DNA from 3 places in the Pseudomonas sp. PLMAX genome. Region 1 is predicted to be linked to each of the others. Evidence: predicted binding sites of a transcription regulator. Region 1 holds the regulator's gene; each other region holds the start of a gene.
What was found. The regulator sigma-54, encoded in region 1, starts transcription at its own class of promoters, with help from an activator protein. The targets are predictions, from matches to a motif close to ANTGGCATNNANNTTGCTNT.
Positions count from the first base shown of each region.

Region 1 (4,381 bases):
GTGGTCTCGTCGTTGATCGCCTCGGCCAGTGAGCGGTTGGCATTGCTCAGCGGGTGACGGCGGCGGGTTTCCGAGAAACGCTTCAGCAGGGTTTCCTCGTCGGCATCCAGGTACAGGACATCGCACTGGATGTGGCGGCTGCGCACTTCGGCCAGCAGCTCGGGGAAACGCGACAGGTGACTTGGCAGGTTGCGCGCATCGATGGATACGGCAACCAGCGGTTGCGCCAGCTCGGTGTGAATCAGCGCGCGCTCGGCCAGTTCGGGCAGCAAACCGGCAGGCAGGTTGTCGATGCAGTAGTAGCCGTTGTCCTCGAGGACGTCGAGGGCGGTACTTTTACCTGAGCCGGAACGACCGCTGACGATGATCAAGCGCATGATTAGTGACCGTTTTGCTCGTCCAGGACAACCTGATACAAGGCTTCATTGCTCGCGGCACTGCGCAGTTTTTCGCGCACTTCCTTGCGGTCGAGCATGCTGGCGATCTGGCGCAAAAGCTCCAGGTGCGCATCGGTAGCGGCTTCCGGGACCAGTAGCACGAACAACAGGTCAACCGGGGCGCCATCGATGGCGTCGAAATCGATAGGGGCGTCGAGGTGCATCAAGGCGCTGATGGGCGATGTGCAGCCCTTCAGGCGACAGTGGGGAATGGCGATGCCGTTGCCAAAACCGGTCGAACCGAGTTTTTCACGGGCAATCAAAGCCTCGAAGACATCTTGCATCTCCAGATCCGGCACTTCCCGGGCGATCAGGTTGGCAATTTGCTCGAGGGCTTTCTTTTTACTGCCGCCCGGCACGTTCACCAGGGAACGGCCGGGGGTCAGGATGCTTTCAAGTCGGATCATGGGTTGGGAGTGTTAACGACCCGTAGCGCCCTGGAGGAGGCTCTGGGTCTTTTCCTTATGCTTTTTGAGTTGTTTATCCAGCTTGTCGGTCAGTAAGTCGATAGCTGCGTACATATCAGTATGTTCCGCGTTTGCGACGACCTCATTGCCGGGAATATGCAGCGTGGCTTCGATTTTTTGCTTCAGCTTTTCGACGCACATCGTGACTTGCACGTTGGTGATCTTGTCGAAATGTCGCTCCAATCGTTCGAGTTTTTCGCCGATGTAGGTGCGAAGAGGTTCGGTCACTTCCAGTTGGTGTCCACTGATGTTGACTTGCATACAGCTTCTCCTTCGTTGCCAGTGCATAAAGCGGCAGATCCAGATGATCTGCCACTGGAACGCTGTGGCGTGGCCCTACATCAACCGCTTGCGTTCGCTCGAAGGCGCGATCCCGAGGGATTCGCGGTACTTGGCGACGGTGCGGCGAGCCACCTGAATGCCTTGTGCCTCCAGTAAACCAGCGATCTTGCTGTCACTCAACGGCTTTTTCTGATTTTCCGCCGCCACCAGTTTTTTGATGATCGCGCGAATCGCCGTGGACGAGCATTCTCCGCCCTCGGAGGTGCTGACGTGACTGGAGAAAAAGTATTTCAGTTCATAGATGCCCCGAGGGGTATGCATGAATTTCTGCGTGGTCACCCGCGAAATCGTCGACTCGTGCATGCCGACCGCTTCGGCGATGTCATGCAGCACCAGCGGTTTCATGGCCTCGTCGCCGTACTCCAGGAAGCCGCGCTGATGCTCGACAATCTGCGTGGCCACTTTCATCAGGGTTTCGTTGCGGCTCTGCAGGCTCTTGATGAACCAGCGGGCTTCCTGCAGCTGATTGCGCATGAAGGTGTTGTCGGCGCTGGTGTCGGCACGGCGCACGAAGCCTGCGTACTGGGCGTTGACCCGCAGGCGCGGCACCGACTCCTGGTTCAACTCCACCAACCAGCGCTCGTTGTCCTTGCGCACGATCACGTCGGGTACCACGTATTCGGCTTCGGTCGACTCGATTTGCGAGCCAGGGCGCGGGTTGAGGCTCTGCACGAGTTCGATCACCTGGCGCAGTTCGTCTTCCTTGAGCTTCATGCGGCGCATCAGCTGGCTGTAGTCGCGGCTGCCGAGCAAGTCGATGTAGTCGGTGACCAGGCGCTTGGCCTCGGCCAGCCAAGGCGTCTTGGCGGGTAGCTGGCGCAATTGCAGCAGCAGGCATTCGCCCAGGTTGCGGGCAGCGATGCCGGCGGGTTCGAATTGCTGGATGCGGTGCAGGACGGCTTCGATTTCGTCCAGTTCGATGTCCAGTTCCGGATCGAAGGCTTCGAGGATCTCCTCCAGCGTCTCGTCCAGATAACCCTGGTTGTTGATGCAGTCGATCAGGGTCACGGCGATCAGGCGATCGGTGTCGGACATCGGTGCCAGGTTCAATTGCCACAGCAGGTGGCTTTGCAGGCTCTCGCCCGCCGATGTGCGGGTGGTGAAATCCCACTCGTCGTCATCGTTGCTCGGCAGGCTGCTGGCACTGGTCTGGTACACGTCTTCCCAGGCGGTGTCGACCGGCAGTTCGTTAGGAATTCGCTCGTTCCAGTCGCCTTCCTCGAGGTTATCGACCGTCGGGGCGGTTTCCTGGTAAGAGGGTTCCTGGATGTCGGTACTGGGCTTGTGTTCGGCGTTGTCGGCCAGCGGGTCGGAATTGTCGAAGTCGTCGCCTTCTTCCTGGCGCTCGAGCATCGGGTTGGACTCCAGGGCCTCCTGGATTTCCTGTTGCAGGTCCAGGGTCGACAATTGGAGCAGGCGGATGGCCTGTTGCAGCTGCGGTGTCATCGTCAGCTGCTGGCCCATTCTCAAGACTAGCGATGGTTTCATGGCAGGGGCTTAACACCTTATTCGCCGGCGCACATGCGCCATCCACTACAGGGCGCCGGAGCGCCAAACATAAGCAAATTATATGCCCGAAACCGCGGCGTTTGCCTAGAGCGCTGTAACAATAAAAAAAGGTTGATTTTTTATTGCGCCGAGCGCTCGGTCGACCCGCCGGACACCTCGACGCTTACAGACGGAATTCGTGCCCCAGGTACACTTCCTTGACCAGGTCATTGGCCAGGATGGTTTCAGCGTCACCTTCGGCGATCAGTTGGCCATCGTTGACGATATAGGCGGTTTCGCAGATATCCAGGGTTTCACGGACGTTGTGGTCGGTGATCAGTACGCCGATGCCCTTGGCCTTGAGGTGATGGATGATCTGCTTGATGTCGCCCACCGAAATCGGGTCGACGCCGGCGAACGGTTCGTCGAGCAGGATGAATTTCGGGTTGGTGGCCAGTGCCCGGGCGATTTCCACGCGGCGGCGCTCGCCGCCGGACAGGCTCATGCCGAGGTTGTCGCGGATGTGGCTGATGTGGAATTCCTGCAGCAGGCTTTCCAGTTCCTTGCGGCGACCGGCCTTGTCGAGTTCCTTGCGGGTCTCGAGGATGGCCATGATGTTGTCGGCCACCGACAGTTTGCGGAAGATCGACGCTTCCTGTGGCAGATAGCCGATGCCCGCCTTGGCGCGACCGTGCATCGGCTGGTGGCTGACGTCGAGGTCATCAATCAGCACGCGGCCCTGATCGGCCTGTACCAGGCCGACGATCATGTAGAAGCAGGTGGTCTTGCCGGCGCCGTTGGGGCCGAGCAGGCCGACGATCTGGCCGCTGTCGATGGACAGGCTGACGTCACGCACGACCTGGCGGCTCTTGTAGCTCTTGGCCAGGTGCTGGGCTTTCAGAGTTGCCATTACGGGGCCTTTTGCTCGTCGGTTTTCTTTTTCGGCTGGATCACCATGTCGATGCGCGGACGCGACTCGGTCACCTTGCTGCCTGTGGCGCGACCGGCGCTGGCCAGTTTCTTCTCGGTGTCATAGACGATTTTCTCGCCTTGGGTGACGTTGTTGTCCTTGTCGATGACTTTGGCCTTGTCGATCAGCACGACGCGGTTTTGCGGAGCGAGGTACTGGATGGTCACGCCCCAGCCCTGCACCGGCTTGGCGTCGCCAGCCGTCTGCATTTGCTCGAAGTAAGCCAGGTTGCCCACCGAGGTCACCACGTCGATGTCGCCGTTCGGCGCGCGGGTCATGGTCACCTTGTTGCCGGTGACCTTCATCGAGCCCTGGGTGATGATGACGTCGCCGGTGTACGTGGCGATGCCTTGCTTGTCGTCCAGCTGGGCATCGTCGGCCTGAATGCGAATAGGCTGCTGTTGATCGTCCGGCAGAGCCCAGGCGCTCACGCTTCCCAGTGCAGCGCCCAGACTGAGCAAAATAGGGAGGGTTTTAACGAGCCTCATACTGTCCTCTTACGTTCGATAGCAGGTGTATCCTGCTTTCTTTCAAATACGCCTTCATTCCCTTGCCAGTCGATACACCGCCAGCGCCGTCGATTCTAACGTCTCGCTCGGTCTGCGCATATTGCTGCTGCGGGAACACGGTCATGCGAGTGGTGGTGATCAGCGTCCTGCGATTTTTCTCGTCAAAAC
Region 1 is NZ_CP064949.1:1,058,373-1,062,753, forward strand. It holds gene rapZ (RNase adapter RapZ) at 1-377, opposite strand, end outside; gene ptsN (PTS IIA-like nitrogen regulatory protein PtsN) at 380-844, opposite strand; gene hpf (ribosome hibernation-promoting factor, HPF/YfiA family) at 857-1,165, opposite strand; gene DKB71_RS04710 (RNA polymerase factor sigma-54) at 1,241-2,734, opposite strand; gene lptB (LPS export ABC transporter ATP-binding protein) at 2,919-3,644, opposite strand; gene lptA (lipopolysaccharide transport periplasmic protein LptA) at 3,644-4,192, opposite strand; gene lptC (LPS export ABC transporter periplasmic protein LptC) at 4,179-4,381, opposite strand, start outside.

Region 2 (4,381 bases), 580 kb from region 1:
GGGCAGGGCGATCAGCAGCAGGATGAGGAGAAAGCCACGAGGCATGAAATCGACCGGAAGCGAAAGCATTGGAGTGCAGCATAGGTCAGGGGGGTGGTTGTCCCAAGTGAATCAAGATCAAAAGATCGCAGCCTTCGGCAGCTCCTACTATGGGAATGGCGTGCACCCTGTAGGAGCTGCCGCAGGCTGCGATCTTTTGACTCATGAAAAAGGCCTCCCGAAGGAGGCCTCTTTTTTGTCACGCCGCGTGTCGCAGCGCTACCGGATCAGCAGCTGTAGTACAGCTCGTATTCCAGTGGGTGTACGAAGGTACGTACCTTGATTTCTTCTTCGCTTTTCAGGGCGATGTAAGCGTCGATGAAGTCGTCGCTGAAAACGCCGCCTTTGGTCAGGAACGCACGACCTTTGTCCAGCTCTTCCAGGGCTTCTTTCAGGCTGCCGCAAACTTGTGGGATCTCTTTCGCCTCTTCAGGCGGCAGGTCATACAGGTTTTTGTCAGCTGCATCGCCAGGGTGGATCTTGTTCTGGATGCCGTCCAGGCCGGCCATCAGCAGTGCGGCGAAGCACAGGTACGGGTTGGCAGCCGGATCCGGGAAGCGAGCTTCGATACGGCGGGCTTTCGGGCTCGACACGTAAGGAATACGGATCGAAGCGGAACGGTTGCGAGCCGAGTAGGCCAGCATTACCGGCGCTTCGAAGCCTGGAACCAGACGCTTGTAGGAGTTGGTAGCCGGGTTGGTGAAGCCGTTCAGGGCCTTACCGTGCTTGATGATGCCGCCGATGAAGTACAGGGCGGTATCGGACAGGCCGGCATAACCTTCGCCAGCGAAAGTGTTCTTGCCTTCTTTCCAGATGGACATGTGCACGTGCATGCCCGAGCCGTTGTCGCCGTACAGCGGCTTAGGCATGAAGGTAGCGGTGCGACCGTAGGCGTCGGCAACGTTGTGCACGACGTACTTCAGGGTTTGGGTTTCGTCGGCTTTCTTCACCAGGGTGTTGAATTTGACGCCGATTTCGTTCTGGCCGGCAGTTGCCACTTCGTGGTGGTGAACTTCGACGGTCAGGCCCATTTCTTCCAGTGCGTTGCACATGGAGGTACGGATTTCGTGGTCGTGGTCGAACGGTGGAACCGGGAAGTAGCCGCCTTTGACGCCTGGACGGTGGCCCTTGTTGCCGCCTTCGATGTCCTGGTCGGACATCCAGGAACCTTGTTCGGAGTAGATCTTGAACATGGAGCCGGAAATGTCGGACTTGAACTTCACCTGGTCGAAGATGAAGAACTCTGGCTCTGGACCGGCGAACACGGTGTCACCGATACCGGTGGATTTCAGGTGCTCTTCGGCGCGCTTGGCGATCGCGCGTGGGTCGCGGTCGTAGCCTTGCATGCTCGAAGGCTCGATGATGTCGCAGACCAGGATCAGGGTCGGCTCTTCGGTGAACGGGTCCAGGACAGCGGTGGAGTCGTCTGGCATCAGGATCATGTCGGAGGCTTCGATGCCTTTCCAGCCAGCGATGGACGAACCGTCGAACATCTTGCCGACTTCGAAGAAGTCATCATCCAGCGCGTCGCGAGCCGGCATGGTCACGTGGTGCTGAGTGCCTTTGGTGTCCGTGAAGCGCAGATCAATCCACTTGACGTCATGATCTTTAATGAGTTGAACCGACTTCGACATAGTGTCCTCCGGGTGGCTTAGGGCTGGTAGTGGATGCCCTTAATAGTTGGTGATGCCGGCGCGAATACTCTGCCAAGGCAACCTGCCTCACAAGGGAGCAAATTGCATGCCAGTGCCCCACCATGGGTTTTTTGCCCCAAATTCACGCCTGTCAGGCGGAAAAGCACATTAAAGCGGAATAATGCGCCCTACAATGTGGCGTTCATTTCAATAAATGACCTGTTTTGGTGCGCTAAAAACCTTCTGCACATTAACTGGTTAAACCTTGAGCAATTTCCGCTATAATCCGCGCCCCCCTTTTTCGGCAGGCCCTGCGCGCGCTGTTTCCATGAAATTAATCGTAAAAGTCTTTCCCGAGATCACCATCAAGAGCCGCCCGGTACGGATGCGTTTCATCCGTCAGTTGGCCAAGAACATCCGTGCCGTGCTCCGTGACCTGGACCCGGCTGTGGTGGTGAACGGTGTGTGGGACAATCTCGAGCTGGAAACCCGCGTCAGCGAGCCCAAGGCCCTGAAGGAGATGGGCGAGCGCCTGAGCTGCATGCCGGGCATCGCGCATTTCCTGCAGATCGACGAGTACCCGCTGGGTGACTTCGATGACATCGTCGAGAAGTGCAAGCAGCACTACGGCGATGCACTGGCTGGCAAGATTTTTTCGGTACGTTGCAAGCGCGCCGGCAAGCATCCGTTCAGCTCGATCGATATCGAGAAATATGTCGGCAGCCAGTTACGCCGCCAGTGCGGTGCCGCCGGAATCGACCTGAAAAAGCCTGAAATCGAAGTTCGTATCGAAGTTCGCGACCAACGGTTGTTCGTGATCCACAGCCAGCACAATGGCATCGGCGGTTATCCGCTGGGTGCGCTGGAGCAGACGCTGGTGCTGATGTCCGGTGGTTTCGACTCCACCGTCGCGGCCTACCAGATCATGCGCCGCGGCCTGATGGCGCATTTCTGCTTCTTCAACCTGGGTGGACGTGCCCACGAATTGGGCGTCATGGAAGTCGCGCATTTCATCTGGAAGAAGTACGGCAGCTCGCAACGCGTGTTATTTGTCAGTGTGCCGTTCGAGGAAGTGCTGGGAGAAATTCTCGGAAAAGTCGATAACAGTCATATGGGCGTAGTATTGAAGCGTATGATGTTGCGCGCTTCCTCGCAGATTGCCGACCGACTGCACATCGAGGCACTGGTCACCGGTGAGGCGATCTCCCAGGTATCGAGCCAGACGCTGCCGAACCTGTCCGTGATCGACTGCGTAACCGACAAGCTGGTCTTGCGTCCGCTGATCGCCAGTCACAAGCAGGACATCATCGACCTGGCCAACGAAATCGGCACCGCCGACTTCGCCAGGCACATGCCGGAGTACTGCGGGGTCATCTCGGTGAACCCCAAGACCGCTGCCAAGCGCTATCGCGTGGAGCACGAAGAGAAAGAGTTCGACATGGCAGTCCTCGAGCGTGCACTCGAGAACGCCAAACTGGTACCGATCGATCGCGTGATCGACGAATTGGGCCAGGATCTGCAAATTGAAGAAGTCAGCGAAGCGCTGGCCGGTCAGATCGTCATCGATATCCGTCACCCGGATGCCGCTGAAGACGACCCGCTGGACCTTGCTGGCATCGAGGTACAAACGATGCCGTTTTATGCACTGAACGCTCGTTTCAAGGAACTGGACCCTACTCGCCAGTACCTGCTTTATTGCGACAAAGGCGTGATGAGTCGCCTGCATGCCCACCATTTGCTCAGTGAGGGGCATGCCAATGTGCGCGTTTATCGACCGAGCTAAGTGCCCGGGGCTGTTTGCCTGTGGCTTGCGTCACCGGCCCCCCGACGCCGCCGTCAAGCTGTAACGGCAAGGCCTGACTCTACTGTAAATCGCTGCCAAGACTTGTCAGCGCACCGAATCCTCTGATCGAGATACACAAGTGATCGAAAATCTACGCAACATCGCCATCATTGCTCACGTTGACCATGGTAAAACCACCCTGGTAGACAAACTCCTGCGTCAATCCGGCACCCTGGAGCGCAACGAGCTCAACGACGAGCGCGTGATGGACTCCAACGACCAGGAAAAAGAGCGCGGTATTACCATTCTGGCGAAAAACACCGCCATCAACTGGAACGGCTACCACATCAACATCGTGGACACCCCGGGCCACGCCGACTTCGGCGGCGAAGTTGAACGCGTAATGTCGATGGTCGACTCCGTTCTGCTGCTGGTTGACGCTCAAGACGGCCCTATGCCGCAAACCCGTTTCGTGACCAAGAAGGCTTTCGAAGCCGGCCTGCGTCCAATCGTGGTCATCAACAAGGTTGACCGTCCAGGCGCGCGTCCGGACTGGGTTCTGGACCAGATCTTCGACCTGTTCGACAACCTGGGTGCCACCGAAGAACAGCTGGACTTCCAAGTCGTCTACGCCTCGGCCCTGAACGGTATTGCCGGTCTGGACCACACCGCAATGGCTGAAGACATGACCCCGCTGTACCAAGCGGTCGTCGACCACGTTCCGCCGCCGAAAGTCGACCGTGACGGTCCGTTCCAGATGCAGATCTCCGCACTGGACTACAACAGCTTCCTGGGTGTTATCGGTGTTGGCCGTATCGCTCGTGGTCGCGTCAAGCCGAACACCCCGGTTGTCGCTATCAGCGCCGACGGCAAGAAGCGTAACGGTCGCATCCTGAAGCTGATGGGTCACCACGGTTTGCACCGT
Region 2 is NZ_CP064949.1:475,242-479,622, forward strand. It holds partial or broken gene DKB71_RS02215 (DUF4124 domain-containing protein) at 1-45, opposite strand, end outside; gene glnA (glutamate--ammonia ligase) at 267-1,673, opposite strand; gene thiI (tRNA uracil 4-sulfurtransferase ThiI) at 2,002-3,456, shown strand; gene typA (translational GTPase TypA) at 3,596-4,381, shown strand, end outside.
Region 2: glnA (glutamate--ammonia ligase) is a predicted target of sigma-54. The motif match lies at 1,768-1,787, and genes of this name have one in related genera.

Region 3 (4,381 bases), 2.4 Mb from region 1:
ACCGAAACCAGCTTGCCGCTGGTATCGAACGCCATGACGGAAGCCACCGGAGGGGTCGTCTTCGGGTCGCTGCCATCAGGATTTCGACCATCAATCAGGGTGTAGGTGCTCCAGGTATTCGGACCAGTCTTGACCATGTACTGGTCCATCGAATGCTGGTTGCCCTGGGTGTCGAAAACCGGGGTAGTGAACTGCTTGCTGTAGGATGCCGTCTTGCTCGGGTCGAACGGGTTTGCCACGACGTCTATCACATCGGACGTAGAGTTCAAGTTGATCGTCGACGATACGGTCGTGGTGGCTTTCGGCGCCAGGTTCGACGTATCGATACGCAGGTCGGTCAACACGCCGTTGATGATCTTGCCGTCGGCATCCACACCGTAGCCCTGCACTCGCGCCGAATAATCGGTGTTGGTGACGTAGCCGTCCTTGTCGACCTTGAACGTACCGGCACGGGTATAGGATAACGAACCGTTGTTGTTCAGTACGAAAAAGCCCGAACCGTTGATGCCCACGTCCAGCACGCTGCCAGTGCCGCTGCTGACATCGCCCTGGGTAAATTGCTGGGAAACGTTGGCCAGGCGCACACCGCTGCCGACGGTCTTGTTACCCGTGCCCAGTTTGGTGGACGAGTACACGTCCGAAAATTCCGCACGGGACGATTTGAATCCGACGGTTGCGACGTTGGCGATGTTGTTGCCGGTTACGTCCAGTTGCTTGTTGGCGGCATAGAGACCGCTAAGGCCGATGTTGAAAGACATAGTCCACTCCGTTGTGCCGGGTTAGTCGGCTCTATATACCAATGGTTTGCACTTTGGACAGGGCGATACTGCCCAGCCCAGCCAGATTGAGCATCAATTCACCGCCGGTCTGGCTGAGAGTCACGCTGGTGACGGTTGCTGGCAGGTTGGTGATCAGCGCAACGCTCTGTTCATCGATGGTGGTCGCTGCGGCAAAGGTGTAAGTCCCCACCGGGGCCACGTTACCGGCATCGTCCTTGCCATCCCAGGTGAAGCTGGCATCGCCGGCTTTCTGATCAGTCAGCTCGATAGTGCGAACGACCTTGCCATCCTTGTCGGTAACTTTCACCGTGGCCGAGGCTACGGATTGAGGCAACACGACCGCCCCGGTCATGCCCTTCGTTGTATCGACCACTGCCTTGTCGCCCGGCGCAATGACCGAACGGCCAACCAGCGACGAAGCTTGCAATGCCTGTGATGAGCCGAAGGCGCCAGCAATGCCGCTCACGGTACCGTTGAGCGTGGTGATGCCTTCAAGGCTACTGAATTGTGCCAACTGCGCCACGAACTCGCCGTTGTCCTGCGGTTCCAGCGGATTCTGGTTTTTCAATTGCGTGACCAGCAATTGCAGGAACGCATCCTTGCCCAAGGCCTTTTTACCCGAAGCGCTACCCGCCGCTGACGCCAGACTATCGTCTGTCTTGGTCTTTACCGCGGAGTTGGCCAGGATATCGTTGATATTCAAACCACTGGTGGTATCGGTAACACTCATCTGAGTCGCCCCTTATCACTGACCGAGGGTCAGGACCTTCTGCATCATGGTCTTGGCGGTATTCATCATTTCGGCGTTGGTCTGGAACGAACGGCTCGCGGAAATCATGTCAGCCATTTCTTCCACCACGTTGACGTTCGGGTAGTAGACGTAGCCCTTGGCATCGGCGGCCGGATGGTTCGGCTCATAGCGTGCTTCAAGGTTGCTCTGGTCTTCGACCACGCCCAGCACCTGAACGCCTTGACCAGCCGCGTCCTGGTTCTGGAACAGCGAATCGCTGCCGCCAGCCTGGCCGCCCTGGAACATGGTGGCGAACACCGGGTGACGCGCACGGTAGGTCTGGTCGATGCTCGAGGAGACCGTCTCGGCGTTGGCGATGTTCGAGGCCACGGTGTTCAAGCGCGTGGTCTGGGCACTCATGCCGCTACCGGCAATGTTGAAAACACTGGACAGGGACATGACTTACTCTCCGCGCAGGGCTGACACCAGCCCTTTGAATTTGCTGTTGAGCAGGGTGAAGCTGGCCTGGAAGTTGACCGAGTTTTCCGCGTAGTTCGACTGTTCCAGCTGGGCGTCCACGGTGTTCTGGTCGATCGACGGTTGCATCGGCGTGCGGTACATCAGCGACTCGTCGCCATTGCCCAGGCCCTGGGCTTCGATATGACGGTTGTTGGTCATGTTCAGGGCGAAGGTGCCGTTTTTGGCCTTGTCGTTCTGCGCCTCGAGTACTTTCGAGAACTCCAGGTCCCGCGCCTTGTAGTTCGGGGTGTCGGCGTTGGCAATGTTGTTGGCCAGGACTTCGGCACGCTGGGCGCGGAAGCCCAGAGCCTTTTCGTGAATACCGAGCGCTTTATCGAAGCTGATGCTCATGTCGGGAAACCTTTGGGTGACCTGATTTTTCGTAGGATGGACATAGCAAGCGTCATGCCAATCCAGAAAACCCCGTAAACCGGGGCTTTGCGGGCATTGGCCCCGGCGGCAACGACAGAAAAGCGGCAACCGGCTTCCGCTGGATGCCGCTTTTCTGCCGCTTGCCTCTGCTTACGAAGACGCCAACCTACCCTGTGGGAGCGAGCTTGCTCGCGATGACGGTGTGACAGTTTGCATTGATGTCGACTGACATGACGCCATCGCGAGCAAGCTCGCTCCCACAGAGGTCATGCGGTGCCTGTGAGAAATCATCAGGCACAAAAAACGGGAGGCCCTGAGGACTCCCGTTATTTTTGCAACACCAACGATTCATTTCGCCTGGTAAATAATCCCCGGGCTGCACTGGACCATCTGGTAATGATCCGGCAATCCGTTCAACGCTTCTGAAGCACCGAGGAACAGATAACCGCCCGGCTTCAACGTGCTGTGAATACGCAACAGGATGTCCTTCTTCACTTCGGCGGAGAAGTAGATCAGCACGTTGCGACAGAACACGATGTCGAACTTGCCAAGGCTCGCGTAGCTGTCCAGCAGGTTGAACGAACGAAACTCGACCCGGCTCTTGATTGGCGCCTTGATCGCCCAGCGCCCCGGCCCTTTCGGGTCGAAATAACGCTGCAGGCGCTCGGGAGACAGGCCGCGACCTATGGCCAGGCTGTCGTACTCGCCCGTCTTGCAGTTGTTCAACATGGTGCCCGACAGGTCGGTGGCCACAATCTGCACGCCCATCCTCAACTGCCCTGGATTGAACCGCTCGAACTCATCAATGGACATCGACAGCGAATACGGTTCCTGGCCCGATGAGCACGCCGCCGACCAGATCCGCAGACGCTGGCCGGGACTGGCCTTGATCGCTTCAGGCAGCACCTTGTTCTTCAATACTTCAAACGGATAGGTGTCCCGAAACCACAAGGTTTCGTTGGTCGTCATCGCATCCACGACCATCTCGCGCAATCCGCTGCGCGGCTGGGTCTGGATGCGCTGGACCAGTTCACCCAGGGACTTGATGCCCTGCTGCTCCATCAGTTTGTTGAGACGGCTGGAGACCAGATACTGCTTGTTTTCACCGAGCAAAATGCCACAGGCTTTTTCCAGGAACACCCGGAACTGTTCGAAATCCAAATTACCCGTAGACAATGCTGCCGCCTCTAAAATCGTGTGACTGCCGGGGGCCGAACGCCCCTAGCTGATGTCTGCTGCCTTGATCCGGTCGACTACCCGGGATGCCAGGTCATCAGGACGGAACTTGGCCAGGAAGTCATCGGCACCGACCTTCCTGACCATCGCCTGATTGAACACACCTGACAACGAAGTATGCAGGATGATATGAAGCTTTTGCATGCGCGGGTCGTTGCGGATCTCGGCCGTGAGGGTGTACCCGTCCATTTCCGGCATCTCGATGTCGGAAATCATCATCAGGAATTCCTCTTCCGGCCGCTTGCCCTCGTCGACCAGTTTGCGCAGGTAATCCAGCGCTTGCCGGCCGTCGTTCAACGCCACCACTTCAACACCGACCGTTTGCAGGCAACGGGTGACCTGCTTGCGCGCCACCGACGAGTCATCGACCGTCAGCACGCGCAAGGAGAGCGCCTTGTGCTGGGTCTCGACATCCACCACCCCGGCGGAAATCGCTTCCGGGGTCGGCGCAACTTCTGCCAGCACCTTCTCGACGTCGATGATTTCGACCAACTGGTTGTCGACCCGAGTCACCGCCGTCAGGTAGTGGTCGCGCCCCGTGCCCTTGGGTGGCGGATGAATCTCCTCCCAATTCATGTTGACGATGCGTTCCACCGAGCGCACCAGGAATCCCTGGGTCTTGGTGTTGTACTCCGTGATGATCACGAAAGGGTTGCCCTTGTCCTTCAAGCCACCGGAACCGGTCGCCATCGCCAGATCAAGGATCGGAATGGTCGCCCCCCGAATATTCGCCACGCCACACACG
Region 3 is NZ_CP064949.1:5,752,189-5,756,569, forward strand. It holds gene flgE (flagellar hook protein FlgE) at 1-758, opposite strand, end outside; gene flgD (flagellar hook assembly protein FlgD) at 790-1,509, opposite strand; gene flgC (flagellar basal body rod protein FlgC) at 1,525-1,968, opposite strand; gene flgB (flagellar basal body rod protein FlgB) at 1,972-2,379, opposite strand; gene cheR (protein-glutamate O-methyltransferase CheR) at 2,749-3,576, opposite strand; gene DKB71_RS26170 (chemotaxis protein CheV) at 3,622-4,381, opposite strand, start outside.
Region 3: flgB (flagellar basal body rod protein FlgB) is a predicted target of sigma-54. The motif match lies at 2,422-2,441, and genes of this name have one in related genera.